Regions from separate parts of the Nocardia puris genome, predicted to be linked through region 2. Evidence: predicted binding sites of a transcription regulator. Region 2 holds the regulator's gene; the other holds the start of a gene.

Region 1 (14,588 bases), 360 kb from region 2:
ACATCTGGCCGCGGCCCTACTGCACCTTCGAGACCCCGATGATCCGCAACGAGGTCGTGCAGGACGGCACGCTGCCGCGCTGGAACTACTGCGTGAATCCGCCTCCGGGACAGTTGATCCGCGGCGCGGCGAACGCTCCGCGCCCGGATGTGCCGAACAACGGCGCGCAGATGCCGCCGGGTGTGGACCCCAACGAGCGGACCCTTCCGCCGGTTCGGTGAGCGCACCCGGGCCGAGGTGGTTCACCTCGGCCCGGCATACTCGCCCACGGAACATGTGACGGCCCGCACGCCCGGGCCGGACAGCCGATTCGGCGCGCTCGCGCGCCGGGAAAGTGCAGGATTTATCGATGTCCACCGACGACGCCGACGCCAAGAAGGACGCCGAAGCCACCGAGAAGATCGAACTCGACAAGGCGCCCGCCGCGGCCGAGGCGAAGACCGACGAGGCCGCGAAGACCGGGGGCGAGTCGGCGAAGTCCGGCGACGACTCGAAGAAGAAGACCGGGCAGCCCGCCGCGGCGCCCGCGCCGAGCGCGAACGAGGGCAGGTCGAACCTGCTGCCGGTGATCGCGGCGTTCGTGGCCGGAATCCTGCTCGTAGCGGCCGTGACCGCCGTGGTGGCGTTCTATATGCAGGCCCAGCAGAAGAAGGACGAGCTGGCGGCGGTGCGCGAGGCCACGGCTGCCGGCTGCGCGTTCGGTCGCACCGTGTCGGAGTACGACTACGCGAACAACCTGCAGGCCTACTTCGACAAGGTCAAGAACGATTCCACCGGCGAGTTCCTGCAGGAGTTCGGTGACGCCACCACCGCGCTGGCCGACGCCATGAACCAGGCCCAGGTCAAGTCCTGGGTCGACGACGTGCAGTGCGGCTACCAGTCCGGCGACACGTCGGAGGCGAAGGTGCTGGTCACCCTGACGCAGTTCCGCACCAACTTCAGCCAGCCGCAGCCGGACCGGCAGTTCGTGGTGATCATCGCGGACATGCGCCACGAGGACGGCCGCTGGAAGGTCGCGAAGCTGGATTCGCCGATGCTGCGCGGGATGGGCACGGGCCTGCCGGGTGCGCCGGCCGAGACCCCGGCGCCGGGCGAGCAGCCCGCGCCGACCGAGCAGCCGCAGCAGCAGCCCGGTAACTGACGTTCGTTCCGAAAGACCTCCGGCGGTGGGCCCAGTCCCACCGCCGGAGGTCTCTTCTTCGGGCGGTCCTACCTGCGCTCGCGCGCGGCGCTCAGAACAAGGTCAGGCTCTGAGACGCCGACGCGACCGCCTTCCCCGAGGCCCGCGGCCCGGTGGCTGTGGATGGCGCGGTGGTCGCCGCCGCTTCGGGTGCGGCCTCGGCGACGGGTTCGGTGGTCTCGACGCCGCCCACCGCGCCCGCGGCGGCCTTGCGCGCGGCCTCGCCGGCCAGCGCGTCGGCCTGTTCGTTGAAGTAGTTGCCCACGTGCCCGCGCACCCAGCGGAAGCGGACGGGGCCGGGGCGGCTCGCGATGGCGTGGTCGATCTGCTTGATGAGCTCGACGTTCTTCACCGCGCCGCCCGAGGACGTGCGCCAGCCGTTGATCCGCCAGCCCGCGATCCACTCCGACGCGCATTTGATGGCGTAGAGCGAATCGCTTTCGATGAGTAGGGGTTCGGGGCCGGGGTGGTCGAGCACGGCCTCGAGGATCGCGCGCAGCTCGGCGATCTGGTTCGTCCCCGCCGCGGCGCCGCCGCTGCGGGCGCCACCGCCTTGGTGGTCGACCCAGGCCCAGCCGATGGCGCCGCCGGGATTGCGCAGGCAGGATCCGTCGGTGCTCACGATGATCATGGCACGCACCTTACGCAATCCGACCGACAAGATCGGTTCCGTGGAATTCCTCTATCTCCCTTCGCAATTGAGCCTCGGTGCGACGTAGCGCCGAGCGCACGGCGGCGTCGACCGCGCCGGCGCACAGGCGGCCGAGCACGCCGCGCGGGGCGGCGTAATCCGCCTCGGAGGTCAGGACCGAACGGCCGTAGCCCAGCGGGTCGAAGCGCAGTGTCAGGGTTCCCGACAACCGCCCACGCAGCGTATACCCGATCACCACGTTGCGGCGGTACTCGGTGATCTCGCAAGCGATTTCGGGATGCCACAGTGCCAGGCGCGGCGTCGCGGCGAAGGTCGCGCCGAGTCCGCGGTCCAGATCCCCGGCCGGTTCGAAGGCCGCGACGCCGAACATCCAGTCGGGCACGAAGAGGTGGTTGTCCGTGTAGGTGAACGCCACCTCGACGGGCGCGCCGACGTCACTCGCGTACTTGATGTGGCCCATCGGCCCTCCCTGCTCCACGGCTGCGACAAAAGTACTACAGCTCTCCTCTTTATTCGAGGGGTTGGCAGGATTTCGGATACGGCGATTGCCAGATCGCGACCGGGCGGTTGCTTGGTGGTGTCTGCGAGGTCCGGTCAGATCCGGTCGACGAGGTACTCCGCGATCGGCACGGCCGAGGTCGCCGCCGGGGAGGGCGCGTTGAGCACGTGCACCGAGCGCGGGGTGCGCTCGATGAGGAAGTCGTGCACCAGCGTGCCGTCGCGCAGCACCGCCTGCGCCCGGATGCCCGCCGGTTGCGGCAGCAGGTCCGCCGCGGTCAGCTCCGGGCAGTATTTGCGGCACTCGGCCAGGTAGCCGCGCTTGAACAGCGAATTGCGCAGTTCCCGCACGCCGGTGCGCAGGTGGGTGCGCGCGACCCGGTGCAGACCGGGGAAGCCCAGCGCGTCCCGTGCGTCGCGCAGGTCGACGCTGCCCTTGCGGTAGCCCTCGCGGGACAGGCCGAGCACCGCGTTGGGGCCCACGGTCAGGTCACCGTCGATGGTCGGGCTCAGGTGCACGCCGAGGAACGGCAGGCTCGGATCCGGCACCGGATAGATGAGTGTGCGCACCAGTCCGGCGCGGGCGCGCGGCAGGCGGTAGTACTCGCCGCGGAACGGCACGATCCGGAAGTCGATGTCCAGCCCGGCCAGGCGTGCCATCCGGTCGGCCTGGAGTCCGGCGCACACCACCAGGGTGCGCGCGGTCCAGGAACCCGCCGGTCCCGACACGGTGACCGACGCGTCGGACTCGTCGATCGCGGTGATCTCCGCGCCGAGCACGATCTCCCCGCCGTCCTCGCGTACCCGCGCAGCCAGTGCCGCCGTCACCTTCCGATAGTCGATGATGCCGGTTCCGGGGACGAACAGCGCGCCGACGCCGGTGACGCGCGGTTCGCGGCGCGCCAGTTCGGCGGCGTCGAGCAGTTCCACCGCCACCCCGTTGGTGACCGACCGCTCGTGCAGCGCCAGCATCCGCACGTACTCACCGGAGTCGGTAGCTACCAACAGCTTTCCGCACACTTGAAACGGAATCCCTTGCGCGGCAGCGAATTCCTTCGTCCACGCGGCGCCGCGGCGGCACAGCTCGGCCTTGAGACTGCCCGGCTCGTAATAGATTCCGGAGTGGATCACGCCGCTGTTGTGACCGGTCTGGTGTTCGGCGAGGCCGGCGGCCTTCTCGATCAGCACCACACGCGCACCTGGGTGCCGTTCGAGCAGCCGTCGCGCCGTCGCCACGCCGACGATGCCGCCGCCGATCACGCAGTAGTCGTACACGACGCCGACCCTACTGCCCGGCGCGGGCGGACTCAGAGGGTGACGGTGCCCGCGTCGGGTGCGGTGGCCTGCGATGGTGCGTCGGCCTGCGGCTGCGCGGCGGACGGGTCCGTCGCGTGCGCGGGCACGTCGGCCGGGGCGGGCTTGCGCTGCAACTGCACCTCGTGTTCGCCGAGGTTGGCGTCGGACAGCACGAAGGTGATCTCGCCGCTGCGGGTGTCGAGTTCGGTGCGGACCTGGGTGATCCCGGCCGGGTCGATGTGCACGCCGAGGCGCTCCTGCACGGGTTCGGAGAGCAGGATGTCGGTGAGTGCCGAGAAAGCGTTGGTATCGACGGTGAACGCCACGGTGTTCGTATGCACCGGGGCGACGCGCGCGCCGACATAGGTGGTGCCGAGGCCGACCCGGCCGCCCACACCTGCGGGACGCGACGGCTCGACCACCGAATCCGTCTGCGGTACAGCGACTTCCGGCGTCGCCGGGTACACGGCGGCCTGGTAGACGGCGGGCGAACGGTCACCGTTGGCGACCAGCACGGGCGAGCCCGCGCGCGGGCCGGGATTCGGCGCGAAGTTGTCCAGAACCGGTCCGGGAGACTGCGGCGGCGCCGCGACATGGGTACCGGAACCCGCGGTGCTCGCCATCTGATTGACCACGTAGGCACCGGCGGCGACCGTGAGACTGAGACTGGCCGCTCCGGCGAACACCACCGCGCCGAGGCGCACGACCTGAGCCGGGTTGTGTGCTGTCACGATGCGTTCCTTCCTCCGCGTAGCTGCCTGCACGGCGACGGCCCGCACCGATGGAAGCCGTACGCTTGTCCAGTTTAGGTCGCGGCCCCGGAACGCGCCCCCTCGCTGGGAGCAGGATCACATTCCACCGGCCGGTGGATGTTTCCGCGCGCTGACGAACGGGTAAAACGCATGTAGCTGGCGAGCGTCATTCTCGACTGCCACCATGAGACACCCGGCCAACGGCGTCCGGCCGTCGACACGAACGGCGCACCCAAGTGTGGCGCTCGCCCGCTCCCGAAGCTACCGAATCGGGTCGGGTGAACCCGGCCGGGCGTCTCGTCCGGCCGGGTGCTCGCTGTTCGGGGCGGGTATTCGTTGCTCTGGCCGGGTGCTGAACATTCAGGTGTCGCTCACCTTCAGGCCGCGCCCAATATTCAGGCGAATTGGCCCGCGGTGCGTCCGGCGCCCGTCGGCCCGGCGAACGCCTGGGCGATGCTCAACCACTCCGCCGCGTCGGCGCCCACCACGTCCAGCGCCAGGTCGTCAGGGTGCCTGCGCTGCGTGACGAGCAGGCAGAAGTCCAGCGCCGGCCCGCTCACCCGCTGCGCCGCGTCCTCCGGCCCCCAGGTCCACACGCTGCCGTCGGGCGCGGTGAGCTCCACCCGGAACTCCTCGGCGGGCGGCGTCTTCCCGCGCACCGAATACGCGAAGTTCCTGGTCCGCACGCCGATGTGGGCCACGTTCCGCAGCCGGTGGGTGGGCTCGCGCCGCATGCCGAGCGCGTCGGCGACGTCCTGCCCGTGCGCCCAGTTCTCCATGATGCGGGCGGTGATCATCGAGGCCGGGCTCATCGGCGGGCCGAACCAGGGCAGCTTGACGCCCGCGGGCACCGCGCGCAGCGTCTCGATGAGCCGCGCGCGCCCGGCGCGCCAGCGTTCCAGGAGGTCGGCGGGCGGGATGGCGGCCATCTCCTCGGCCGCCTCGTCGACGAAGGTCAGGGCCTTGGGGGCGGCCTCGGCGACCAGCACGCCGAATTTCTCCGCATCCGAGGCGGCGATCGCCGACACCTCGTCGGTCCAGGTCAGATGGGCGATCTGGTGCGCGATGGTCCAGCCGGGCGCCGGTGTGGACCGGGCCCACTGGGCCGCGGGCAGCGGCGCGACGAGCCGTTCCAGGTCCGCGCACTCGCCCGCGAAATCGGCGAGCAACGTCTCGAGGTCAGCCATCAGAATCCCTTGCCGATCACGGCACACCCCCGTGTGTGCCAGGTGTGACCCAGGATCGCAGCGCCGTAGAAAAAATGCAAGCGTGCGTGCTTTTTTAAGGGATTCGAACCCTCTCGAACGAGAGGGTGAATGCCTACCCCCGAACCCGAACGCCCCCTCTCACCACCCGAACAACACCAAATGCAGCGCCCCCACCACCAACCCCAGCACCGCCCCGTGCAGATACAACAACCACGCGTCCTGCTCCACCGACGCGTAGAACATCTCCATGAACTCGCCGGGACTCAGCTCCTGCAGCTTGCGCGCCGCGAACTCGTCGATCTTCTTCGCCTGCTCGCGCGCGAACTCCTCGTCCTGCACCATGCTCGGCGCCAGGCTCACCGCCACACCCGCCGCGCCGACGGTCAGGTTGTCGAACTGCCGTTTGCCGAAGGCCGCGCGCACCATCGAGTGGGTCGGCCCGAGCTGGCGGTGGATCTCCTCGGCGATGAGCCGTTCGATGAGCTGACGGGTCTTGTCGCCGTTGGGGCCCTCCAGCAGTTCGGCCGACAGGTTCGGCAGCGTGAGGACCTGGTAGGCCAGCAGGTGCGCGAGATCGGTCGCGGCCTGCGGCTGGCGCTTGGCCAGCAGGGCCTGGCGCCACAGGTACTTGTAGCGCGGCTGCGGATCGCCCGGCTCGAACACCATCTTCACCGCGATCACGTTCACGATCACGCCGATCGCCGCCGAGGCCAGCAGCACGATCACCCAGGCGGGCACCCAGCCCAGCACCGGGATGTCGTTGTGCACGTGCAGGTAGAGCGCGAGCAGCAGGCCGAACGGCGCGCCGAGCAGGCCGATGCGCACCATGAACTTCAGTTCCGGCTCGGCGATGGTGGTGGTGAGGTCCTTGAGGATGTTCGGGTTGTCCCGCAGGTAGCGGATGACGAAGCTCTTCACGTCGATGAGCTGGTCGATATTGTCGCCGAGGGATTCGAACGCGCGCCGGCACAGCGAGGGCAGCTGCCGCTCCACCCGCTGGTAGATCACCTGGCGCATCTGGCGCGGCATGCTGCGCCACAGGTCCGGGTTCTCCCGGTGCATCATCTCGTCCACGACCTGCTGTACCTGCGGGCGCGCCAGTTCGGCGATGTAGTCGGCGATGACGTCGAGGTCCAGCTCGTGGATGAAGTCCTTCGGGTTGCCGATCCGCATGAGCGCTTTGTCGACGCAGATGCTGGCCATCTTCTCCGCGCGCGCCGGGATGAAGCCCTGGAAGCCGAGTTGGCGCCCGTCACCGGAGAACGTGGGCAGCACCTGCACGCGGCGCGGCAGATACGGGTACAGGATGGACAGCCCCGGCACGCGGAAGCCGCGGAACTGTACCGGCCAGAACAGCATCAGCACGCCGGTCCAGTTGGTGAGCCAGCCTGCGGCCGCCGCGAAGATCGGGAAGCTGATCAGTTCGACGGTGAATTTCGACAGCCCTGTCAGCTCCTCCCAGTCGATGAACACTCCGGAGGCGAGTGTGGTCATCCTGGGGTCCCCCTAGTGCCGTGGGTGCGGAGCGCGTGTCGGAGCACCCCACATTCTCATTGCGCTCGCGAGGGTGTCAACGCCGCGGCCGCACCGTCACAGACGGTGCGGAATCGCGAGGTCGCGGGGGTGGTTCAGGCGGGGCCCACCGGGTCGACGAGGACGCCGGGATTCAGGATCCCCGCCGGATCCAGCGTCGCCTTGGCCGCGCGCAGGGCCGCGGCGAACGGGTCCGGCCGCTGGCGGTCGTACCAGGGCCGATGGTCGCGGCCGACGGCGTGGTGATGGGTGATGGTCCCGCCGGAGGCGGCGAGCGCCTCGGAGACGGCGGCTTTGATCTCGTCCCACTGCTCGACCGTGCGTCCCCAGGTGCCCGCGGCATAGATGCCGAAGTACGGGGCCGGGCCGTCGGGGTAGACGTGGGTGAAGCGGCAGGTCACCACGCCGGTCACGCCGGTCGCGCGGAAGGCGTCGTTCGCCGCGGCGAGCACGGCGGCGCGCAGCGCGTCGAATCTGTCCCAGGTGCAGGCGGTTTCGAAGGTCTCCACGATCATCGACCGCGCGGCGAGCGCGTCGCGCTGGTAGGGCATCCGCAGGAACGACGAGCGCCAGGTGTCGGCCGCGCCCGCCCGCGCGCTCGACTCGGCGGAGTCGGTGACGCGCACGCCGTCGGGCATCGTGCCGCCGTGCTCGCGGCAGATCTCCACCGCGCGGCGCATGGACGCCTCCACCGGGTGGTCGGCCGATTCGAAACCGAGCACCAGGACGCCGCCGGAGGTGGCGGTGCCCGCGTTGAGGTACGCCTCGGCCGGATCGAGCAGGCGGCAGTTGGCCGGGAACAGCCCGGACTGCGCGATCGCGCGGGTGGCGGCGACGGCCTTGTCGTAGTCGTCGAACACCACCGACGCCCCCGCGCGCCACCGCGGCCGTTCCTGGACGCGCATCCACGCCTCGGTGATGACGCCGAGGATGCCTTCCGAGCCCAGGAACATCCGGTCCGGGGAGGGGCCCGCGCCCGATCCCGGGAGCCGCTGCGATTCGCCCGTGCCCAGCGGCGTCACCACGCGCAGGGATTCCAGCAGGTCATCGATGTGGGTGTAGACGGTGGCGAAGTGCCCGCCCGCCCGCGTCGCCAGCCAGCCGCCGAGCGTGGAGAACTCGAAACTCTGCGGGAAGTGGCGCAGCGTCAGCCCGTCCGGGCGCAGCGCGGCCTCGATGTCGGGGCCCAGCATGCCCGCCTGGATGCGGGCCGCACGGCTGGTCCGGTCCACCTCCAGCACCCGGTTCATCCGGCCCATGTCCAGCGCGACGCTGCCCGCGTACGCATCGGCCTCGCGCAGTTCCACCCCGCCGACCACCGACGTGCCGCCGCCGAACGGCACCACCGCCACCCGGGCGCGGGTACACCAGTCGAGCACGTCCACCACGTCTTGGTCGTTCTCCGGACGGATCACCAGGTCCGGCACGTTCGTCACCTGCCCCAGCAGGCACCGCACCACATCGCGGAACGCCTGTCCGTGCGCGTGCGCCACCCGATCGGTGAGATCCCCGGATGCCAACCGCGCCAACGACTCCGGCGCGCGCGCCCGGCCCTCTCCCACGCCGAGCGCTGTCACGTCCGGCGGCTCGTGCGGTGCGAGATCCGCGCCCGGCAGCATCGCCCCGACCCGCCGGGTCAACTCCTCCCGCTCGCTCCCGGTGACCGCCCCTTCCACGGTCCCCCAACCCCACCACGACCTCGTCGTCATGCCACGTCCTCTCCACCGGATGCGAATTGACTAGAGGGTAAATTACCTCAAATTCAACTGGCAAGGGTGCGCACGGCCCCCGACGGCGTCCGCCGGGGGCCGTGGCGCGCCCGCTCAGGATGCCAGCGTCACCGTTTCCAGGTCGAGGTCACGGAACGGCGTCACCACCACGTCACGCAATCGGTCCGACCAGCCTGTCTGCACGCCGGGCACCACCAGCGGAATCGCGGGCATATCGCGCAGGATCAGCCGCTCGGCCTCCTGGTACAGCGGCCACGCCTGCTCGTCGGTGACCGCGGAATCGGCGCGGGCCAGCAGCTCGTCCACGGCAGGGTTGCTGTAGGCCCCGGTGTTGGACGACCCGCCGGTGCGGTAGAGCGGATTGAGGAAGTTCTCGATCGACGGATAGTCGGCCACCCAGCCGGTGCGGTAGAGCGTGGTCATCTGCTGTCCGTTGATCTGCCTGCGGAACTCGCTCAGCGTCGGTACCGGCAGGAACCGGCACTCGCGATCCAGCGCGGCGGTGATCGAATCGCACACCGCGGTCAGCCATTTCTCGTTGGCCGAGTCGATATTCGACATGATGTCGATCGGGCCCTGGAATCCGGTGCTGTCGAACAACTCTCGCGCTTCTCGGGGACGGTGCGCGCACAGGTCGCCGCATTGGCCGGTGGTGCCGCCGCGCACGCTGGCCGGCGCGAGTCCGTCGGCGGGCAGTCGATCACCGGTGAACACCGCGTCGATCACACCCTGCCGGTCGATCGCCATCGAAATCGCCTGGCGTACCCGAGGATCGGCGAAGCGCGGATCGTAGAGCGGGAAGGTCAGCGATTGCAGGCCGGTGCCCTCCCTGGTGAAGTGACGCCCCGCCAGGTCCCGCTTGTAGCGCCCGCCCACCAGCGCGTCACCGGGCAGGACCTCCAGGAAGTCGAGCCGGTTGGCCACCACGTCGGCGTAGGCGGCCTCCAGCGTCGCGTTGAATCGGAACTCGGCGCGCTCGATCGAGGGGCGCGCCGCGCCGGGATACCCGTCGTGCCGGGCCACGACGATGCTGGAACCCTTTGTGTGGGAGACGAACTCGAACGGACCGTTGCCCACCGGACGCGCCAGGTAGCCCGCGCGGTCGTCGAAGAACTTCGCGGGCAGCGGCGCGTAGGCGAGGTGGCCCAGGCGGGTCGCGAAGCTCGGCAGCGGTGCGGCCAGGGTGACGACGAATCGGTGGTCGTCGAGGAGGCGCAGCCCGCGCAGTTCCCGCGCGCTCGGCTCGATCGCCGGGTCGAGCGGGTGCACGGCGTCGAATCCGTCGATGACGGAGAGGAATCCGGCGCCCAGCTGTTCGTTCGGGCGGTACGCGGTGTGATTCCACGCGTCCACGAAACTGCGCGCGGTGACCGGGGTGCCGTCGTGGAATGTCCAGTCGGGCCGCAGCGTGATGGTGAAGATCCGCGAGTCCGTCGTCTCGATGGACTCGGCCACGGCGTTGCGCGGCGCCGCCGTCTTCGGGTCGTAGTCCACCAGACCCTTGAACAGCGTGCGCAGGATCTTGGAGCCGCCCGCGTCGGTGGTGTTCCCCGGGACGAGCGCGTTCTCGGGCTCGGTGGTGTTGAGGGTGAGGGTGTCCGCCGCCGCCGGTGTCATGGCCGTGGGTGCGGTGGTCTCGCTGCCGCATCCGCCCACCGTGGCGACCAGGGCGGTCGCGATACAGAGGGAGGCGACGCTGAGCGCGAGTCGAGATGTTCGCATCGGTACTGCCTTTCGTGCGTGACGCAAGGCACGCTCCGGCAGTGGCCCGGCGCGGCCCACACCCAGTGCAGCAGCGCCGGACGATGACCGACATGGGTCGTCCGGCAGGACAATCAAACCCGGTCAACCGTCCAGGGTCGCGGGTACCCGTGGCGGACCCGAGCACCATTGATCACCACCGCCCCGGAGAACCGACCGTCAATTCCCCGGCACAGGGCTGTCGCGCGGGCCCGGACTTCGCTCTGAGTGAACTCGACTACATCGCCGGAACAAACCTCCGGGGCTCGGGGTTGAGTAGGCATCGCTCAACTTTTGGAAGGGTCGAAGACGTGACTACACCTCAGAATCTGCCGGTGCTGTTCCTGACCGATCCGATCGTGCTGCCGGGCATGGTCGTGCCCATCGAACTGGACGAATCGGCGCAGGCGGCCATCGACGCCGCGCGGGCCGGCAAGACCGAGGCCGTGCTGCTCGCTCCGCGACTGACCGAGGGGTACGCCTCCTATGGTGTGGTCGCGAGCGTCGAGCAGGTCGGCCGCATGCGCGGCGGCGGGGCGGCCGCGGTGCTCAAGGCCGAGCGCCGCGCCAAGATCGGCCACGGCGTCACCGGGCCGGGCGCCGCGCTGTGGGTCGAGGCCGAACCGGTCGAGATTCCCGCCCCTGATGGCCGCACCAAAGAGCTTGCCGCCGAATACAAGAAGCTCGTCGTCTCGGTGTTGCAGCGCCGCGAGGCGTGGCAGATCATCGACGCGGTCAATCAGCTCACCGACCCGTCCGCCATCGCCGACACCGCCGGTTACGCGCCGTACCTGACCCCCGATCAGAAGCGCGAACTGCTCGACACTCCCGACGTCGCCAAGCGGCTCACCACCCTCATCGAGTGGACCAAATCCCACATCGCCGAGGCCGAGGTCACCGAGAAGATCAGTGACGAGGTCCGGGAGAACATGGAGCGCGGCCAGCGGGAATTCCTGCTGCGCCAGCAGCTCAACGCCATCCGCAAGGAACTGGGCGAGGACGAGCCCGACGGCGCCGACGACTACCGCACCCGCGTCGAGCAGGCCGACCTGCCCGAATCGGTGCGCGAAGCCGCGTTGCGCGAGGTCGGCAGGCTGGAACGGGCCAGCGATCAGAGCCCGGAATCCGGCTGGATCCGCACCTGGCTCGACACCGTCCTGGAACTGCCGTGGACGGTGAAGACCACCGACTCCACCGATGTTCCGGGCGCCCGTGCGGTGCTGGACGCCGACCACCACGGCCTGGACGAGGTCAAGGATCGCATGGTCGAGTACCTGGCCGTGCGGGCCCGGCGCGCCCAGCGTGGCCTCGAGGTCGTGGGCGGCCGCGGGTCCGGCGCGGTGCTGGTGCTGGTGGGCCCGCCCGGTGTCGGCAAGACCTCGCTGGGCGAGTCCGTGGCACGGGCGTTGGGCCGCAAGTTCGTTCGCGTCGCCCTGGGCGGCGTGCGCGACGAGGCGGAGATCCGCGGGCACCGGCGCACCTACGTCGGCGCGCTGCCCGGCCGCATCGTGCGCGCCATGAAGGAGGCGGGGTCGATGAATCCCGTCGTCCTGCTGGACGAGATCGACAAGGTCGGCTCCGACTTCCGCGGCGATCCCGCGGCGGCCCTGCTCGAGGTGCTGGACCCGGCGCAGAACCACACGTTCCGCGACCACTACCTGGACCTGGATCTGGACCTGTCCGACGTGCTGTTCATCGCCACGGCCAACGTCATGGAGACCATCCCCGGCCCGCTGCTGGACCGCATGGAACTGATCACCGTGGACGGCTACACCGAGGCCGACAAGGTCGCCATCGCCCGCGACTTCCTGGTGCCCAGGCAGCTGGAGCGCAACGCGCTGACCGCCGACGAGGTGACCATCACCGAGGAGGCGCTGCGCGAGATCGCGGCCAATTACACCAGGGAGGCCGGCGTCCGACAGATGGAGCGCCTGATCGCGAAGGCGTTGCGCAAGGCGGCGACTCGGCTCTCCGAGGGTGAGAATGCCTCGGGCGCGGCGACACTCGGCTACGACCCGGAACTCGGCTACGACGACGTCCTCGAAAAGTCCGTGGCCGCAAGCCCTTCGGATACCCTGACCATCGGTCTGGGCGATCTGAAGGACTACCTGGGCCGCCCCCGCTTCACCCCGGATTCGGTGGAACGCACCGCGGTTCCCGGTGTGGCGACCGGACTGGCCGTGACGGGCGCGGGTGGCGACGTCCTCTACATCGAGGCCAACGCCGCCGAGGGCGAGCGCGGACTCACCCTCACCGGTCAGCTGGGCGATGTCATGAAGGAGTCGGCGCAGATCGCCCTCACCTACGTGCGCTCGCACCTGGAGGAGATCGGGATCGAGCCGAAGGTGCTCGACCGCGACATCCACATCCACTTCCCGGCGGGCGCGGTGCCCAAGGACGGCCCCTCGGCCGGCGTCACCATGGTCACCGCCCTGGTGTCGCTGGCACTGGGCCGCCAGGTGCGCGCGGATGTCGGCATGACCGGCGAGGTCACCCTCAACGGCCGGGTCCTGCCCATCGGCGGCGTCAAGCAGAAGCTGCTCGCCGCCCAGCGCGCCGGACTGAAGACCGTCTTCATCCCGGCCCGCAACGAGCCCGACCTGGACGAGGTCCCGGCCGAGGTCCTCGAGGCCCTGGACGTGCGACCCGTCGCCGACGTCGCGGACATCCTGGCCTACGCCATCGAACCGGTCGCCGAACCGGCGCTGGACTCGCGGCCGTTCGCGGCTACGGCCTGATCAGGACGGGAGCCGGGCACGGAATGTGCCCGGCTCTCGGCGTTGTCGGGAAAAGGTGAACCCGCCCCCGGAGGGAGCGGGTGGTGTGTGGCCCATCGCGCCAGAAGCCGACAGAGTCAGGACAGGAATTCGCGCACCGCGGGCGCGACGTGCTCAGCGGGCGCGCCGTGGTCCTGCCCGTCGAGCACCCGCAGCCGGGCGTCCGGCAGCAGCGCCGCCAATCGCCTCGCCGCGCTCGCGAAGAACTCGGGACTCGCCCCGCCCAGCAGGACCAGAGTGGGGGTGGTGATGGTGCGCACCAGGTCGTCCGGAAGCGCGCCACCGGAGTCGAAGTCGTCCATCACCAGGTGGTCGTGCAGCATCGTCGGCGCGACGGCGAGCATGCCGGGATCGTGCGCGGCGCCCTCGACCATCTCCGGCGGCATACCCGCCTCGGCGAGAAAGAGTTTCACCGCGTCGCCGCGCCGGTCGTCGGCAAGCGCGGCGCGCACCTGTTCGGCGAGCGCGCGGGCCTCGGCCCTGCCGCGTTCGTCGTTCTCGCTGTAGGGCGGTTCGTGCAGCACGGCGCGCGTGATCGGCAACCCGGCCGCCAGCGCGCGCACCACCAGTCCCGCGCCCGACGAGTGCCCGTAGACCGCGGCCGAGCCGCCCGCCGCCTCGATCAACGCCGCCAGATCCTCCACTTCGCGCCGGACCTCGTAGGGCGCAGTGTTCCCGCTCTCGCCGCGCCCGCGCCGGTCATAGTTGATCACCGTGTACCGCCCGGCCAGCGCCTCCGCCAAGCCCGCGGTCGTCGGACGCGCGCAGAATATGCCGCTCACCAGCACCAACGGCGGCCCCGAGCCCACGCGGTCGAACGCGATACGGGTGCCGTCGGCCGAACTCACGAACTCCGTCACTTCGACTCCTTCCTTCCCTGATGTGGACGGTGCGGGGCGGCGGAATTCATCGGTTCAGGTGTCGGCGAGCGCGCGCTCCACGGCGCGGGTGGTGCCCTGCGCGACGGCGCACAGCACCGGGTCCTCCCCGGCCCGCTCGGCGTAGATCTCGCAGCTCACGACCGCTTGGCGGCGGGTGGCGCCGGTGACGGTCGCGGTGGCGCGCAGGCGGTCGCCCGCGGCGGGGCGCAGGTAGGTGATGCTGAATCCGCCGGTCAGCACGTTCGCGCCGAGCACCGTGCCCGCGGCGAAGGTGAGCGCGTTGTCGGCGGCGTAGGCGAGCACCCCGCCGTGCACGAAGCCGAATTGCTGTGCCAGTTCGG
Region 2 (14,588 bases):
CCTGCTGGCCGACGGCATCGTCCTGGTCGACACCCCCGGCGTCGGCGGTCATGGAAATGCCGGTGTGTCAACGGTTCTCGGCATGGTACCGGCGGCCGACGCGGTGCTGATCATCTCCGACGCGTCCACCGAACTCACCGAGCCCGAACTCTCCTTCTTGCGCCAGGTGCGCGAACTGTGCCCCACGGTTGCCCTGGTGCTCACCAAGATCGACCTGTACCCGCACTGGCGCCGCGTCCTCGACGCCGACCGCGCCCACCTGGACCGCGCCGGCCTCGACGTGCCGATCATCCCGGTCTCCTCGCTGCTGCGCACCCACGCCATGCGCACCCAGGACCCGCGCCTCGGCGCCGAATCCGGCTTCGGCACGCTGTACCAGTTCCTGCGCGAGCAGGTCGTCGCCCGCGACATGGCCGCAACCCGCGCCGCCGTCGCGCGCGACATCCATGCCGCCGCAGAACATCTCGCGCTCACCTTGGGCAGCGAACTTGTCGCGCTGCGTGATCCGGAGCAGGCCGCGGCCGCGATCGGCGAACTCACCGGCGCGAAGGCCGCCGCCGAGGATCTGCACCGCCGCACCGCCACCTGGCAGCAGACCCTCGCCGACGGCATCACCGACCTCGCGGGCGATGTGGACCACGATCTGCGCGACCGGCTGCGCGGCATCACCCGCACCGGCGAGGAGTGGATCGACGGCCACGATCCCGGCAGGCACTGGGACGCGATCGCCGAATGGCTCGCCGAGACAGTCGATTCCGCGCTCGGTGACAACCTGCTGTGGACGCACAAGCGGGCGGTGCAGCTGGCCGAACGCGTCGGTGAGCACTTCGCCCACGTCGGCGCGGTCGATCTGCCCGATGTGCGCGCCGGCCTGGACGACGGCGACAGCCGCGCCGGATCGGGCACCCTCGCCGATCTCGAGCCCGACATCGGGTTCACCAGCAAGGTCCTGGTCGGCCTGCGCGGCTCCTACGGCGGCGTGCTGATGGTCGGCCTGGCCAGCACGTTCGCCGGGCTGGCGATGCTGAACCCGATCTCGCTGGGCGCGGGAGTCATCGTGGGCGGCAAGGCTTTCCGCGACGACAAACAGGCCAGGCTGGCGCGCCGCCGCGCGGAGGCGAAGAACGCGGTGCGCCGCTTCGTCGACGATGTCGCCTTCCAGGCGGGCAAAGAGTCCAAGGACCGCCTGCACCGCATCCACCGCGCGCTGCGCGACCACTACGCCGGGGTGGCCGAGCGCAGCCTGCGTTCCCTGGAGGACTCGCTGCGCGCCGCGCAGGAGGCGGCCACCATGGAGACCGCCCGCCGCGCCGAGCGCTGCGCGGAGCTGGAGCGTCAGTTGCGGGTGGTCGCCGAACTGCGCCGCTACGCCGACGCCGTCCCGGGAGCCGCCGGTACGGTAGCCGGGTGATCACGACGACACGCCGTTCGAGCGCGCGATGACAACGCGGCCGGCCCCCGGTCTGGTCGGCGCGGCGCACGCGCTGATCGGTGCGGCCGCGCGCTCCTTCGCGAGCGAGCCGCGCCCCCGCGCGCTGCTGGCCGACTGCGCCCGCCGCCTGGATCAGCCGCTGCGCGTGGCGCTGGCGGGCTCGCTCAAGGCGGGCAAGTCGACGCTGCTGAACGCGCTGGTGGGGCAGGACATCGCCCCGACCGACGCGACGGAATGCACCCGCGTGGTCACCTGGTACCGGGGCGGTCCCACGCCGAGCGTCACCGCGTACGCCGCCGACGGGGCGCGCGCCAATGTGGTGGTGCGCCGGGGCGCGGGCGGGTTGACCTTCGACCTGAGCGGGTTGGCCTGGGACGTGGCGGGCCCGCGCGACGTGGACCACCTCGAGGTGGAGTGGCCGGCCTCGACGCTGGCGCAGACCACGATCATCGATACGCCGGGCACGTCGTCGCTGTCGCGGGAGGTGTCGCGGCGCACCGCCCGGCTGCTCACCCCCGACGACGAGGACGACACCGAGCACGTGGCGGTGCCGGGTGCCGACGCGGTGGTCTACCTGCTGCGCAGGCTCGACGCCACCGACGTGCGGTTCCTGGAGCGCATCGGTGCGGGAACCGCCGCGCAGCAGGATGATTCGGCTCCGGCGGGTCCGCTCGGCGTGATCGGCGTGGTCTCCCGTGCCGACGAGATCGGCGCGGGCCGCATCGACGCCCTGCATTCCGCCCGCGACGTCGCCACTCGTTTCGCGACCGAACTGGAGCGAACCGGCTTGTGCCAGGCGGTGATTCCGGTGGCCGGTCTGCTGGCGTTCGCCGCCGCCACGCTGCGCCAGCAGGAGTTCGCCGCGTTCCAGGCGCTGGCCGGTGTGCCGGTGGACGATCTCGCCGTGGCGATGCTCTCGGCGGATCGCTTCGCGCACAACGACACAGCGCTGCCGGTGCCCGCCGAGCTGCGAGCTCAGCTGGCCGAACGTTTCGGCATGTTCGGTATTCGCATGGCGGTCACGCTGATTCGTCTCGGGGTGCGCGATTCCGCCGCGCTCGCAGCGGAACTCACCGCCCGCAGCGGAGTGGACGAGTTGCGGTCGGTGCTCGACGTCCAATTCGGCCAGCGCGCCGACCAATTGAAGGCGCACTCGGCGCTGGCCGCGCTGGCCAGGGTGATCACCGCCTACCCCGGCACCTCCGCCGACGGGCTGCTGCCGCGCGTGCACAACCTCCTCGCCGACGTGCACGGCTTTACCGAACTCCGCCTGCTGGGCCGCCTGCGCACCGACGAACTCACCCTGCCCCCGGCCGATCTCACCGAACTGCACCGCCTCGTCGGCGGCTCCGGCATAGCCCCGCACCTGCGCCTCGACCTACCCGCCGACGTGCCCCTCGACGCTCTGCGCACCCAGGCCCTCGCCGCCGTCCGCAAGTGGCGCGACCGCGCCCGCCACCCGCTCGCCGACCAGCTCACCGCCCGCGCGTGCCTGACTGCCGCGCGCAGCGCCGAAGGGATTCTGGATGCGTTGCCGCCGGGATGAATTCACCGGATGCGCAGCCCGCCGGAGCTACGCCGACGCGACGATCCGCCCCGTCGCACCTCACGGTTCCAGCGCACCGCTCCCCGGATCGATCAGAATCTTCGCGTGATGCTCCGGATTCGCGAGGGCGTCAAAGGCATTCGCCACACCCGCCAACCCCACCGTCCCCGTCAGCAGCGGGCGCGGGTCGACCTTTCCGTCCGCGATCATGTGCAGGGTGTCGCGGAACTCCCCGGGGTCGTACCCGAGGGCGAAGCGCAACTCGATCTCCTTGTTGACGGCCAGCGCCGGGTGGAAACGGTCGGTCTCCATGCACACTCCGACCACCACCACGCGCGAACTCGGCGGCGCGGCGGCGATGATCTGGTCGATCACCCCCGGTACGCCGACGCATTCGAAGATCACCGGCCCCGTCGGCGCGGCCCCCAGTGCGCCCGCCGCGCGGAAGACGTACCACCAGGGCAGGTTCGGGATGCGCCGCAGCTGCTCCATGGTGTCGAAGGCCAGGGTGAGCAGGTCGGTGGCGCCGCCGATCCGCGGCTTCGGCCCCGCCTCCCACGGTGATTCGACGGCCGGGTCCACCACGACGTCCGCACCGCACGCCGCCGCCAGGTCCCGGCGGCGCGGCGAGAAATCGCTGGCCACCACGGTGCGCACGCCCGCCGCCTTCAGCATGCTGATCACGGCCAGACCGATGGGCCCGCAACCGATCACGAACGCGGGCCGCCCCTTGCCGACCTGCCCCTTGCGCACCGCGTGCCAGGCCACCGCCATCGGTTCGGTGAACGCGGCGAGTTCGGCCGAGAGCCCGTTCGGCACCGGCATCGTCATGGATTCCTGCACCACGACCTGCTCGGCGTAGGCGCCGGGCGCGGCGGGCGACAGGCCGATCAGCTGGGGTTTCCCGGACTCCCGGAGAATCGGCAGTGCAACGACTTTCGTGCCCGGCCGCCACCGCTTGCGACACCCGGGCCCGTAATCGACCACCTCGCCGCTGAATTCGTGTCCGAGCACCACGCTGTGCTCGGCGCGCATGAACTCGTCGTATCCGCTCGCCGCCGCCAGGTCGGCCATCTCGTCGGCGTGGGCGCGCGCGTGCAGATCCGATCCGCAGATCCCGCACCGCAGCACATTCAGCAGCACCTGCCCCCGGCCCGGCTGCGGCGTCGGCCGCCGCTCGACCGAGAACTTCGTATCGGTGACAACAGCGGCACGCATGGGCACTCCTGACGGTCGGCTCACCTGGCCGCAACCTATCACCGGGGCGCACGACGCGGAGCGAGAGCGACGGACCCGCGCGAACGGGCTCGTGGCCGCCCGCGCCCTCCGTGCTCTCGGTAGGCAGCGGGACCCGCGCCAGCAGGTCGTCCCCGCCTGCGGATCACCGGCCCCACCAGTTGCTATCTCACCAAAGTGATCTACACCACATTCCCCGCCGCGGGAATTATCCGGCCCGCACCACCCGTTGGTCAGTACGACAACATTGAGCGTGTCCGACTCAAGTTTCAGTTGACTCCCGGCGATAGCGGGGGCAGGATTGAGCCGACCACGCTCAGCGTTGCTGGGACCGTGCTCCGTGAGGTGCCGGGGCGAGGTCTCGCGGCACAACGAAAGAACAGGCCGCAGGGCGGGCAGTCTCGCCCGGCACCGGCACAACAGGTACGTCAACTAGGAGGAACCACCATGGCTCGTGCGGTCGGAATCGACCTCGGGACCACGAACTCGGTCGTCGCCGTTCTCGAAGGCGGCGAACCGGTCGTCGTCGCCAACTCGGAGGGATCGCGCACCACCCCGTCGATCGTCGCGTTCGCGAAGAACGGCGAAGTACTGGTCGGCCAGCCCGCCAAGAACCAGGCTGTCACCAACGTCGACCGCACCATCCGCTCCGTCAAGCGCCACATCGGCACGGACTGGACCGTCGAGATCGACGGCAAGAAGTACACCTCGCAGGAGATCTCCGCGCGCACGCTGATGAAGCTGAAGCGCGACGCCGAGGCCTACCTCGGTGAGGAGATCACCGACGCGGTCATCACCGTCCCCGCCTACTTCGAGGACGCGCAGCGCCAGGCCACCAAGGAAGCCGGCCAGATCGCGGGCCTCAACGTCCTGCGCATCGTCAACGAGCCCACCGCGGCCGCGCTGGCCTACGGCCTGGACAAGGGCGACAAGGAACAGACCATCCTGGTCTTCGACCTCGGCGGCGGCACCTTCGACGTGTCCCTGCTCGAGATCGGCGAGGGCGTCGTGGAGGTCCGCGCGACCTCCGGTGACAACCACCTCGGCGGCGACGACTGGGACCAGCGCGTCGTGGACTGGCTGGTGGAGAAGTTCAAGGCCAGCTCGGGCATCGACCTGACCAAGGACAAGATGGCCATGCAGCGCCTGCGCGAGGCGGCGGAGAAGGCCAAGATCGAACTGTCCTCGAGCCAGTCGACCTCGATCAACCTGCCCTACATCACCGTGGACGCGGACAAGAACCCGCTGTTCCTGGACGAGCAGCTGACCCGCGCCGAGTTCCAGAAGATCACCTCGGATCTGCTCGACCGCACCCGTGCGCCGTTCCAGCAGGTCATCAAGGACGCCGGCATCAAGGTCGCCGATATCGACCACGTGGTCCTCGTCGGTGGCTCCACCCGCATGCCCGCCGTCTCCGAGCTGGTCAAGGAACTGACCGGCGGCCAGGAGCCCAACAAGGGCGTGAACCCGGACGAGGTCGTCGCCGTCGGCGCCGCCCTGCAGGCCGGTGTGCTCAAGGGTGAGGTCAAGGACGTCCTGCTGCTCGACGTGACCCCGCTCTCGCTGGGCATCGAGACCAAGGGCGGCGTGATGACCAAGCTCATCGAGCGCAACACCACCATCCCCACCAAGCGGTCGGAGACCTTCACCACCGCCGACGACAACCAGCCCTCGGTGCAGATCCAGGTCTTCCAGGGTGAGCGCGAGATCGCCTCGCACAACAAGCTGCTCGGCTCCTTCGAGCTGACCGGCATCCCGCCGGCCCCGCGCGGCGTGCCGCAGATCGAGGTCACCTTCGACATCGACGCCAACGGCATCGTGCACGTCACCGCGAAGGACAAGGGCACCGGCAAGGAGAACACGATCAAGATCCAGGACGGCTCCGGCCTGTCCAAGGAGGAGATCGACCGGATGGTCAAGGACGCCGAGGCGCACGCCGCCGAGGACAAGGCCCGCCGGGAAGAGGCCGAGACCCGCAACCAGGCCGAGTCGCTGGTGCACCAGACCGAGAAGTTCATCAAGGACAACGAGGACAAGGTGCCGGCGGACGTGAAGTCCAAGGTCGAGGCGGCCATCGCCGAGGCGAACGAGGCGCTCGAGGGCACCGACATCGCCGCCGTCAAGGCCGCGGTGGAGAAGCTGGCGACCGAGTCGCAGGCGCTGGGCCAGGCCATCTACGAGGCCTCGGCCGCCGAGCAGGCCGCGTCCGGCAACGGCGCGTCGAGCTCGGCCGCCGATGACGACCAGGTCGTCGACGCCGAGGTCGTGGACGAGCCGGTGGACACGGAGAAGAAGTGACGCAGGGGAATTCGGAGCAGCACGCCTCCGAGCAGGAGCCGATCTCGGTGGTCGACAAGCGCAAGATCGACCCCGAAACCGGTGAGGTCCGCGAGGGCGCGGCCGAGGACGCCGCGCCCGAGGGCGGCAACGGCACCGCCCCCGAGGCGGCGCCCGTCACCGGCGACGGTGGTCGTGAACTCGCCGAGCGCACCGCCGATCTGCAGCGGCTGACCGCCGAGTACGCGAACTACCGCAAGCGGGTGGAACGCGATCGCAAGGCCGCCGTGGACGCGGCCAAGGCGGCGGTGGTCACCGAACTGCTGGGCGTGCTCGATGATCTGGACCGGGCCAAGGCGCACGGCGACCTGGAGTCCGGGCCGCTGAAGTCTGTGGCGGACAAGCTGGTCGACGCGCTGCGCAAGCAGGGCCTCGAGGAGTTCGGCGCGGAGGGCGAGCCCTTCGACCCGACCCTGCACGAGGCCGTGCAGCACGAGGGCTCCGGGCACGACCCGGTGCTCGGCGTGGTGATGCGCAAGGGTTACCGCTTCGGTGACCGGGTGCTGCGGCACGCGCTGGTCGGCGTCACCGACGGCGTCGCCGACCTGGCCGAGACGCCGGAGACGGCCGAGACAGAGGCATCGGACGCTGATGCCAGTGCTGACAGTCACTGATCACGCGAGAGGAGGAGAGACCCGGTGAGCCAACGGGAGTGGATCGAAAAGGACTTCTACAAGGAGCTGGGTGTCTCCTCCGGCGCCTCGCAGGACGAGATCAAGAAGGCCTACCGCAAGCTCGCTCGTGACCTGCACCCCGACGCCAACCCCGGCGACACCAAGGCCGAGGAGCGGTTCAAGACCGTCAGCGAGGCGCACGCCGTGCTGTCGGACCCGGCCAAGCGCAAGGAGTACGACGAGACCCGCAGGCTCTTCGCCGGCGGCGGCTACCCACGCGGCGGGTTCAGTCCCGGTGCGGGCGGCGGGTTCTCGCAGGACTTCAATATCGGCGACATCTTCGGTGGCGCCTCGGCCGGTGACGGCGGGCTCGGCGATCTGCTGGGCGGGCTGTTCAACCGGGGCGGCACGCGCACCACGAGCCGTCCGCGGCGCGGCGCCGATGTGGAGACCGAGACGACCCTCGGGTTCCGCGAGGCCGCCCAGGGTGTGACCGTTCCGCTGCGGATGACCAGTCCGTCGCCGTGCACCACGTGTCACGGCAGCGGCGCCAAGCCGGGGACCAGTCCCCGGGTGTGCCCCATCTGCAACGGGGCCGGCGTGGTCAGCCGCAACCAGGGCGCGTTCGGGTTCAGCGAACCCTGCGACGAGTGCCGCGGTTCGGGCTCGATCATCGACGACCCGTGCGTCGACTGCCACGGCAGCGGTATCCAGAACCGGACCCGCACCATCACGGTGCGCATCCCGCCGGGCGTCAGCGACGGCCAGCGGATCCGGTTGGCCGGGCAGGGCGAGGCGGGCCTGCGCGGCGCGCCCTCGGGCGATCTGTACGTGACGGTGCACGTCAGCCAGGACAAGGTGTTCGGCCGCAACGGCGACGACCTGACCCTGGTGCTGCCGGTCAGTTACAGTGAACTGGTGCTCGGCACAACGGTTTCCGTGCCGACGCTGGAGGGCCGCGTCGGGGTGAAGGTGCCGCCCGGCACCGCCGACGGGCGGATCCTGCGGGTGCGCGGGCGCGGTGTGCCCAAGCGCGGCGGCGGGGCCGGTGACCTGCTGGTCACGGTCAAGGTCGCGGTGCCGCAACAGCTGGACCCCGACGCCACCGAGGCGCTGAAGCGCTATCAGGAGGCGGAACGGGCCGGCGGGTTCGATCCACGTGCGGGATGGGCGGGTGCGTGATGACCACTGATCCGAAGAAGGCGTCGGCGGGTGCGTCGCGCACCGAGTTCTTCATGATCTCGGTGGCGGCGCAGCTGGCCGGTATGCACGCGCAGACGCTGCGCACCTACGACCGTCTCGGTCTGGTGACGCCGCAACGCACTTCGGGTGGGGGTCGCCGGTATTCGGCCAGGGATGTGGAGCTGCTGCGCGAGGTGCAGCGGCTTTCCCAGGACGAGGGCGTCAATCTGGCGGGGATCAAGCGCATCATCGAATTGACCAATCAGGTCGAGGAGTTGCGCGAACAACTCGCCGAGACGCGCGCCGAACTGGAGCGGCTGCGGGCGGGCTACCGCCCGGATCTCTCGCCGCCGCAACGCAGTACCGCGCTGGTGGTGTGGAAGCCGCGCAACCAGCGCTGAACGAATGCCGATCGGGCCCCGTTTCTTTCGAACTCTCCGGAATTCGGAAGCGGCGGGGCCCGATTGTCCTTTCCGGCCGGTGCGGGGTTTGCTGGAACAGTGTTCAAGTTTGCTGGCGCGCAGGGAATTCCGTCGAGCTGCCTTTGCTGTCGGCATGAATTCAGCGGACCGGTCGGTATTTTCGGATTCCGCGCGGAATGCGCGGAGGTTGCCCATCGGCCGTGGTCGGCGGCTCGTGAGGGTAGCCACAGGGTCGCTCTAGGTGGCTTGACCAGGTGAGTCTTGCAAAGTGGATCGCGCGCATTTGGTGTATCTGTGATCGAATTCATTGCTCCTGAACGGTCTTTCGGTCTGTTATACGGCGATTTTGCGCGCGGGCTTCTTGGTTCAGGGGAATTACACGTGTGTGTTTCGGACGGATCATTCCGTACCCGGCAAACCTCGCCTACACTCAGTGGGCATCGGCTGCTGTCGAGTGTCCCGCAGCACCTCACTCGCCGGCACGGTTTGTGTTCTCGTGCGAAATGGGGTTGTGACACAAATGGATTCGCGGACTGTCGCTTTGATCAGAACGACGTTCAAGGCGGTTGCTGCGGAAGAAGGGGGGCCGGAGAGGCTGGCGCGGTCGTTCTACTCGATCCTGTTCACCGACTACCCGCAAACCCGCGACTTCTTCCCCGCGGCGATGGATTCACAGCGTGACCGTCTTGTCAAGGCCATCTCCTACGCCCTCGACCGGCTCGAGGAACCGAACAAATTGTTGCCGTTCCTCGCCCAGCTCGGCCGCGATCACCGCAAATACGGTGTGCGGGCCGAACACTACGTCGCGGTGGCCACCTCGCTGAAGGAGGCGGTGCGCCGCTTCGCGGGGACCGAGATGTGGACCGACGAGGTCGGCAAGGCTTGGGACGAGGGACTCGCCGTCATCGGCGCGACGATGCAGGAGGCGGCCGACAAGGAGACCACGCCGGCGGTGTGGTCGGGCACCGTGGTCGAAAATCGGTTGGTGCTGCGGAATCTGGCGATCGTCCGCCTGCAACTGGACCAGCCCATCTCCTATGCCGCGGGCCAGTACATGAGCGTGCAGATCCCCGCGCGGCCCCGGATGTGGCGCTACCTCTCGCCCGCCGTGCCCGCGAATGCCAACGGGGAGATCGAATTCCACGTGCGCGGTGTGCTCGGCGGCTGGGTGAGTCCGGCCATCGTCGGGCACACCGGTGTCGGCGACCAGTGGCACATCGGCTCGCCGCTGGGCGGGCTCGGGGTGCCGCGCAACACCAAGCGCAAGATGCTCATGGTCGGCTGCGGCACCGGAATCGCCCCGCTGCGTGCGCAACTCATGCAGATGGCGCAGCGGCGCACCAACCCGAAGGTGCACCTGTTCGTCGGCGGGCACCACCCGTGCGATCTCTACGACCTGGAGACGCTGAGCGATCTGGCCGTCGCCAACAAGTGGCTCACCGTCACGCCGGTCAGCGAGAGCGATGAGAACCCTTGGTGGTACTACGATTCCGGCTCGGTCGACCGGCAGTGGCCCGGGTTGGAGCCGCGGATGACCGGGCAGATCGGCAAGGTCGTGGCGAGTTTCGGGTCCTGGGCCGACCGCGACGTGCAGATCGTCGGCTCGCCCTCGATGGTGCAGACCACCAAGTTCCGGCTCATGGCGGCGGGCACGCAGACCAAGAACATCCGCCACGACCCGCTGTTCTGAGCGCTCAGAGTCCTTCGTACTGAATGCGTTCGGCCGGGGTGCCGGTCTCGACCAGACGGTCCACCGTGGCGCGCACCATGGCGGGTGACCCGCACACCAGCACTTGGTGCTCGGCGAACGCACCGTGCGCGCCCACCACCTCGGCGAGCGTGCCCTCCAGCAGTTCGTCGGCGGGGAAGCCCACGTCCACCCGGGAGTGCTCGAACCACTCGTCGGGCCAGTCCGGGTCCTCCAGGCTCTCCACCACCGGCACCACGGTGAGCCACTCCAGCTCCTCGGCCAACAGGTAGAGCATGTCGGCGGCGTACAGGTCGCGCGGGTAGCGGCCGCCCACGAACAGGTAGGTGCGCGGCGGTTCGGCCAGCCTGGCCAGCTCCAGGATCTGCGCGCGCAGCGGCGCCAGACCGGTGCCGCCCGCGATCATCACCACCTCGCCGCCCTCCGGATCCACCGCGAACGACCCCTGCGGCGCGGAGATCAACCACTCCTCACCCGCCTCCGTGTCGGCCACCAGCGACCCGCTCAGCCACCCACCCGGCACCGCCCGCACGTGGAACTCCAGCTTCCCGTCCAGCGACGGCGGCAGCGCGGGGGAGAGCCTGCGCCGCACCCCGGGATGGCGCTGCGTGCGGATCTCCACCGACTGCCCGGCGACGAACGGCACGAACTCCCCGATCAGGCGGATCACCGCCACGTCGTGACGCAGGCGATGGTGGCCGACGACGGTCGCGGTCCATTCCTGTTGCGCCACACCGTTACCGAGATGCTGGGGGTCCGTCATTCAGGAGAGTCCTGTCTTCGAGGCGGGTGTGTCATGGTTGGGGCGAGCCCGAAATGGGTGTACGGGCTGTGTTTGTTGGCGCGCTGGTGCGCGCGTGTTCGCGGCCCTTGATGTCTCGCGGCCCAGCGCTCGAGACTCGCGCTGCGCGCATGCGCTTCGAGCGCTGGGCCGCGAGACGGCCGCGAACGGTCGGTCGTCGGGCTCCCTCCCCGATGTGGTTGGGAGAGTGCGGATCGTGCGTGCAGGTGAGGGCTGAGCCGGGCCGAGTGGGCACATCACACCGGGTCGCTGGCGATGATGTGTTCCGGTGCGCCGACGGCGATGAGGGCGCGTTTGGTGTCGGCGATCATGCGGGCCGAGCCGGCTATCTGGATCTGGCGGTCGGACCAGGAGCCGAAGCTGGCGACGACGGCGCCGAGGTTGCCGATGAGGCGGCGGTGCATGCCGTAGGGGGCGTCGGCGGGCGGGTGGGGGTACCACCACGGGTTGGTCTTCTGCTCGCACACCGGCACCACGGTGAGCCACGGGTTGCTCTGCGAGAGCTGCCACATGTTCTCCACGTCGTACAGGTCGCAGGGATAGCGGCCGCCGATGAAGAAGTGCACGCGCGGGTTCACCCCGCGCTGGCTCATCTCGATCAGCTGGGCGCGCAGCGGCGCGATACCGGTGCCCGCGCCGATCAGCAGCACGTCGCGGCCCGATTCGCGATCCACGTGCAGGCCGCCCAGCGGTCCGCCGATCTGCCAGCGGTCGCCCACCTGCGTCTCGTTCACAATGGCCGGGCTCACCCAGCCGGTGCGGACCTTGCGCACGTGGAACTCGATCTCCCCGTAGGGATTCGAGGGAATCGCCGGCGAGAGGTACCGCCACATCTTGGGCCGCTGCGGAATCGCCACCGGCACGTATTGCCCGGCCTGATACGGCACCGGCGTGTCCGATTGCAGGCGCACGATGGCCAGGTCGTCGAGCACCTTGCGGTGACCGACCACGGTGGCCTCCCAGTACGGCGGCGACTTGTCGGAGTTCGCGCCGATCGCCATCGCGGCCGAGATGAGGATGGCGATATCGCGCCAGCCCTCCTCCAGTTCGCGGGTCCAGCCGTTGCCGTTGTAGACGCGGAACGCGGTGAGCATGGCCCGGCCCGCCTGGTCGTAGTGCTGGGCCTCGACACCGTACTTGCGGTGGTCGCGGGCCAACTGCTCCAGGAACCGCTGCGCGCGATCCCAGTCCTCGAGGTGGTCGAGCACGTACTGGATGGCGGTGGTCAGGCGCTTGGGTTGCATGTCCATCGCGGGCGGGAACAGTTCGCGCAGCCGGGGGCTCTCGGCGAACAGGTGACCGTAGAAGGCACTGATCAACCGCTCGGGTCCGCCCGGGGATTCGGTCACCGAACGGAAGTTGGCGCGGACCAGCGCAGCCGAACGCGCATCCACGACGAGAGCTTCCTTTCTCAGCAGGGACGTACCCGAAACCGGCGGTCCTCGGGGATCAAGTATCCCCGAAAAGTCCGTGGCCGTGTCGGGATGCGCAGCACGTACCGAGCCCGCCGAGAGCTATCGCTCGGCTATTTCACTGCCTGCGGAGGTCCAACACGACGGGCTCATGGCGTCGACGCGCCGACGGCACCGTCGCTGCGCTCGGCCCATGGGTCTGGGCCGCTGTCCAGGATAGCGGCGCGACGCCGCCGCGACGACCCGATGTGCCCGGTCAGCGGGCAACGGCCGCGCGAACCGCGGGCACGACCTGCTCGGTGTAGCGGCGGACCTGTGCGGCCGCGTCGCCCTCGCTGGGCCAGAAGACGAAGCCGTCCACCCGTCGCTCCAGGTGCAGGGCGATGAGGTCATCGACCCACCGCTCGACGGGACCGGCCAGGAAGCCGCCGTCCGCGCCGTCGGTGATCGTGCCCGAGACGTTGTAGAGGCGCCGCACCGCCGACGGGTCGCGCCCCGCCGCCGCGGCCGCGTCGTCGATCCGCGCGCCCGCCTCGGTGAGGAACTCCGGCGTCGCCCACGACGAGGAGGGCAGCCAGCCGTCGGCCCGCGCGCCGGTCAGCGCCAGCATGCGCGGGCCGCTCGCGCCGAGCCAGATGCCGGGGGCGTGGGCGGGCGCGGGGCCGGGGTGGATCCCGACGAGGCGATGGAACTCGCCCGGCACCCGCGCGGTGCGCTCGTCGGACCACATGGCCCGGATGATCTCAATCGCCTCGCCGGTCGCCCGCAACGCCTCGCCGCCCGAGAGCCGCGCCCCGCCCATCCCGGCGATCGCGTCCCAGAACGCGCCGGCGCCGAGCCCGAGGTGGACGCGTCCGCCGGTGATGATGTCCAGGGAGGCAACCGATTTGGCCAGCACGGCCGGATTGCGCAGCGGCAGGTTGGCGACGTCGGGGAAGAACGCGAGCCGGGTGGTGCGCACGGCGAGCGCGGTGATCAGGGTCCAGGTGTCGAAGAAGCGGCGCTGATAGGGGTGGTCCTGGATGCCGATGAGGTCGAGCCCGTGGGTGTCGGCGTAGGCGGCCAGGTCGGTGAGTCCGGCGTAGTTGTCGGCCTCCGGGATCAGGAAGAGGCCGAATTCGGGCTGCCGAGTGGTCATTTCGTGCTCCGTTCGCAGATCACCGGGACTGTCTTGCCGCGCGCGCCGGAAGCGGCGGGTTGCCCGTAGTCATCCCTACACCACGCACGGTGTGATTCATCGCATCCGGGGGCGGCGCGGCGTAGCGTTGACGCGACCGGTGGATCCGCGCGAAACTTTTTCAAAGTTGAGCGGAACAGACTCAACCTCTCCGACGTTGAACCCAGAGAACAGCGCGAGCCCGCGCGTGCGGGAAAGGGCACTCGACGCTGCGGACACGACAAGTAGGAAGGTGACGCGTGGACTCGTTCAATCCCACCACCAAGACCCAGGCGGCCCTGACCGCGGCCCTGCAGGCGGCCTCCGCCGCGGGCAATCCGGAGATTCGCCCGGCGCACTTGCTGGTGGCGTTGCTGGATCAGACCGACGGGATCGCCGCCCCGCTGCTCAAGGCCGTCGGCGTGGACCCCGCCGCCGTCCGGCGCGAGGCACAGGACATCGTCGACCGGCTGCCGCGCGCGACCGGTGCGACCACCACTCCCCAACTCGGCCGCGAGGCGCTGGCCGCCATCACCGCGGCGCAGCGGCTGGCCACCGAACTGGGGGACGAATACGTCTCGACCGAGCACGTCGTCGTCGGTCTCGCCCAGGGCGATTCGGACGTGACGATGCTGCTCACCAAGTACGGCGCGACCGCCGACGCGCTGCGCGAGGCGTTCACCGCCGTGCGCGGCAGCGCGCGCGTCACCAGCCCCGATCCCGAGGGCAGCTACCAGGCGC

Evidence for each region. Region 2 encodes HspR, which represses chaperone genes until heat shock. Its sites were predicted from a motif close to ANNTGAGTNNNNNNNACTCANNT; they were not measured.
Region 1: a site for HspR is predicted at 10,860-10,882, ahead of lon (endopeptidase La). Genes of this name have one in related genera too.

The regions. Positions count from the first base shown of each region.
Region 1 is NZ_CP107943.1:1,823,693-1,838,280, forward strand. Features, by position in the region: gene OHB21_RS08045 (MlaD family protein) at 1-221, shown strand, start outside; gene OHB21_RS08050 (hypothetical protein) at 350-1,141, shown strand; gene OHB21_RS08055 (ribonuclease H family protein) at 1,233-1,811, opposite strand; gene OHB21_RS08060 (SRPBCC family protein) at 1,822-2,292, opposite strand; gene lhgO (L-2-hydroxyglutarate oxidase) at 2,427-3,605, opposite strand; gene OHB21_RS08070 (hypothetical protein) at 3,638-4,357, opposite strand; gene OHB21_RS08075 (TIGR03084 family metal-binding protein) at 4,774-5,565, opposite strand; gene OHB21_RS08080 (hypothetical protein) at 5,725-7,080, opposite strand; gene OHB21_RS08085 (FAD-binding oxidoreductase) at 7,215-8,828, opposite strand; gene OHB21_RS08090 (peptide ABC transporter substrate-binding protein) at 8,943-10,571, opposite strand; gene lon (endopeptidase La) at 10,961-13,327, shown strand; gene OHB21_RS08100 (alpha/beta fold hydrolase) at 13,444-14,226, opposite strand; gene OHB21_RS08105 (PaaI family thioesterase) at 14,281-14,588, opposite strand, start outside.
Region 2 is NZ_CP107943.1:2,186,068-2,200,655, forward strand. Features, by position in the region: gene OHB21_RS09775 (dynamin family protein) at 1-1,411, shown strand, start outside; gene OHB21_RS09780 (dynamin family protein) at 1,440-2,978, shown strand; gene OHB21_RS09785 (zinc-binding dehydrogenase) at 3,039-4,196, opposite strand; gene dnaK (molecular chaperone DnaK) at 4,662-6,512, shown strand; gene grpE (nucleotide exchange factor GrpE) at 6,509-7,165, shown strand; gene dnaJ (molecular chaperone DnaJ) at 7,190-8,347, shown strand; gene OHB21_RS09805 (heat shock protein transcriptional repressor HspR) at 8,347-8,748, shown strand; gene OHB21_RS09810 (globin domain-containing protein) at 9,290-10,459, shown strand; gene OHB21_RS09815 (FAD-binding oxidoreductase) at 10,464-11,240, opposite strand; gene OHB21_RS09820 (FAD-binding oxidoreductase) at 11,516-12,673, opposite strand; gene OHB21_RS09825 (LLM class flavin-dependent oxidoreductase) at 12,948-13,829, opposite strand; gene clpB (ATP-dependent chaperone ClpB) at 14,108-14,588, shown strand, end outside.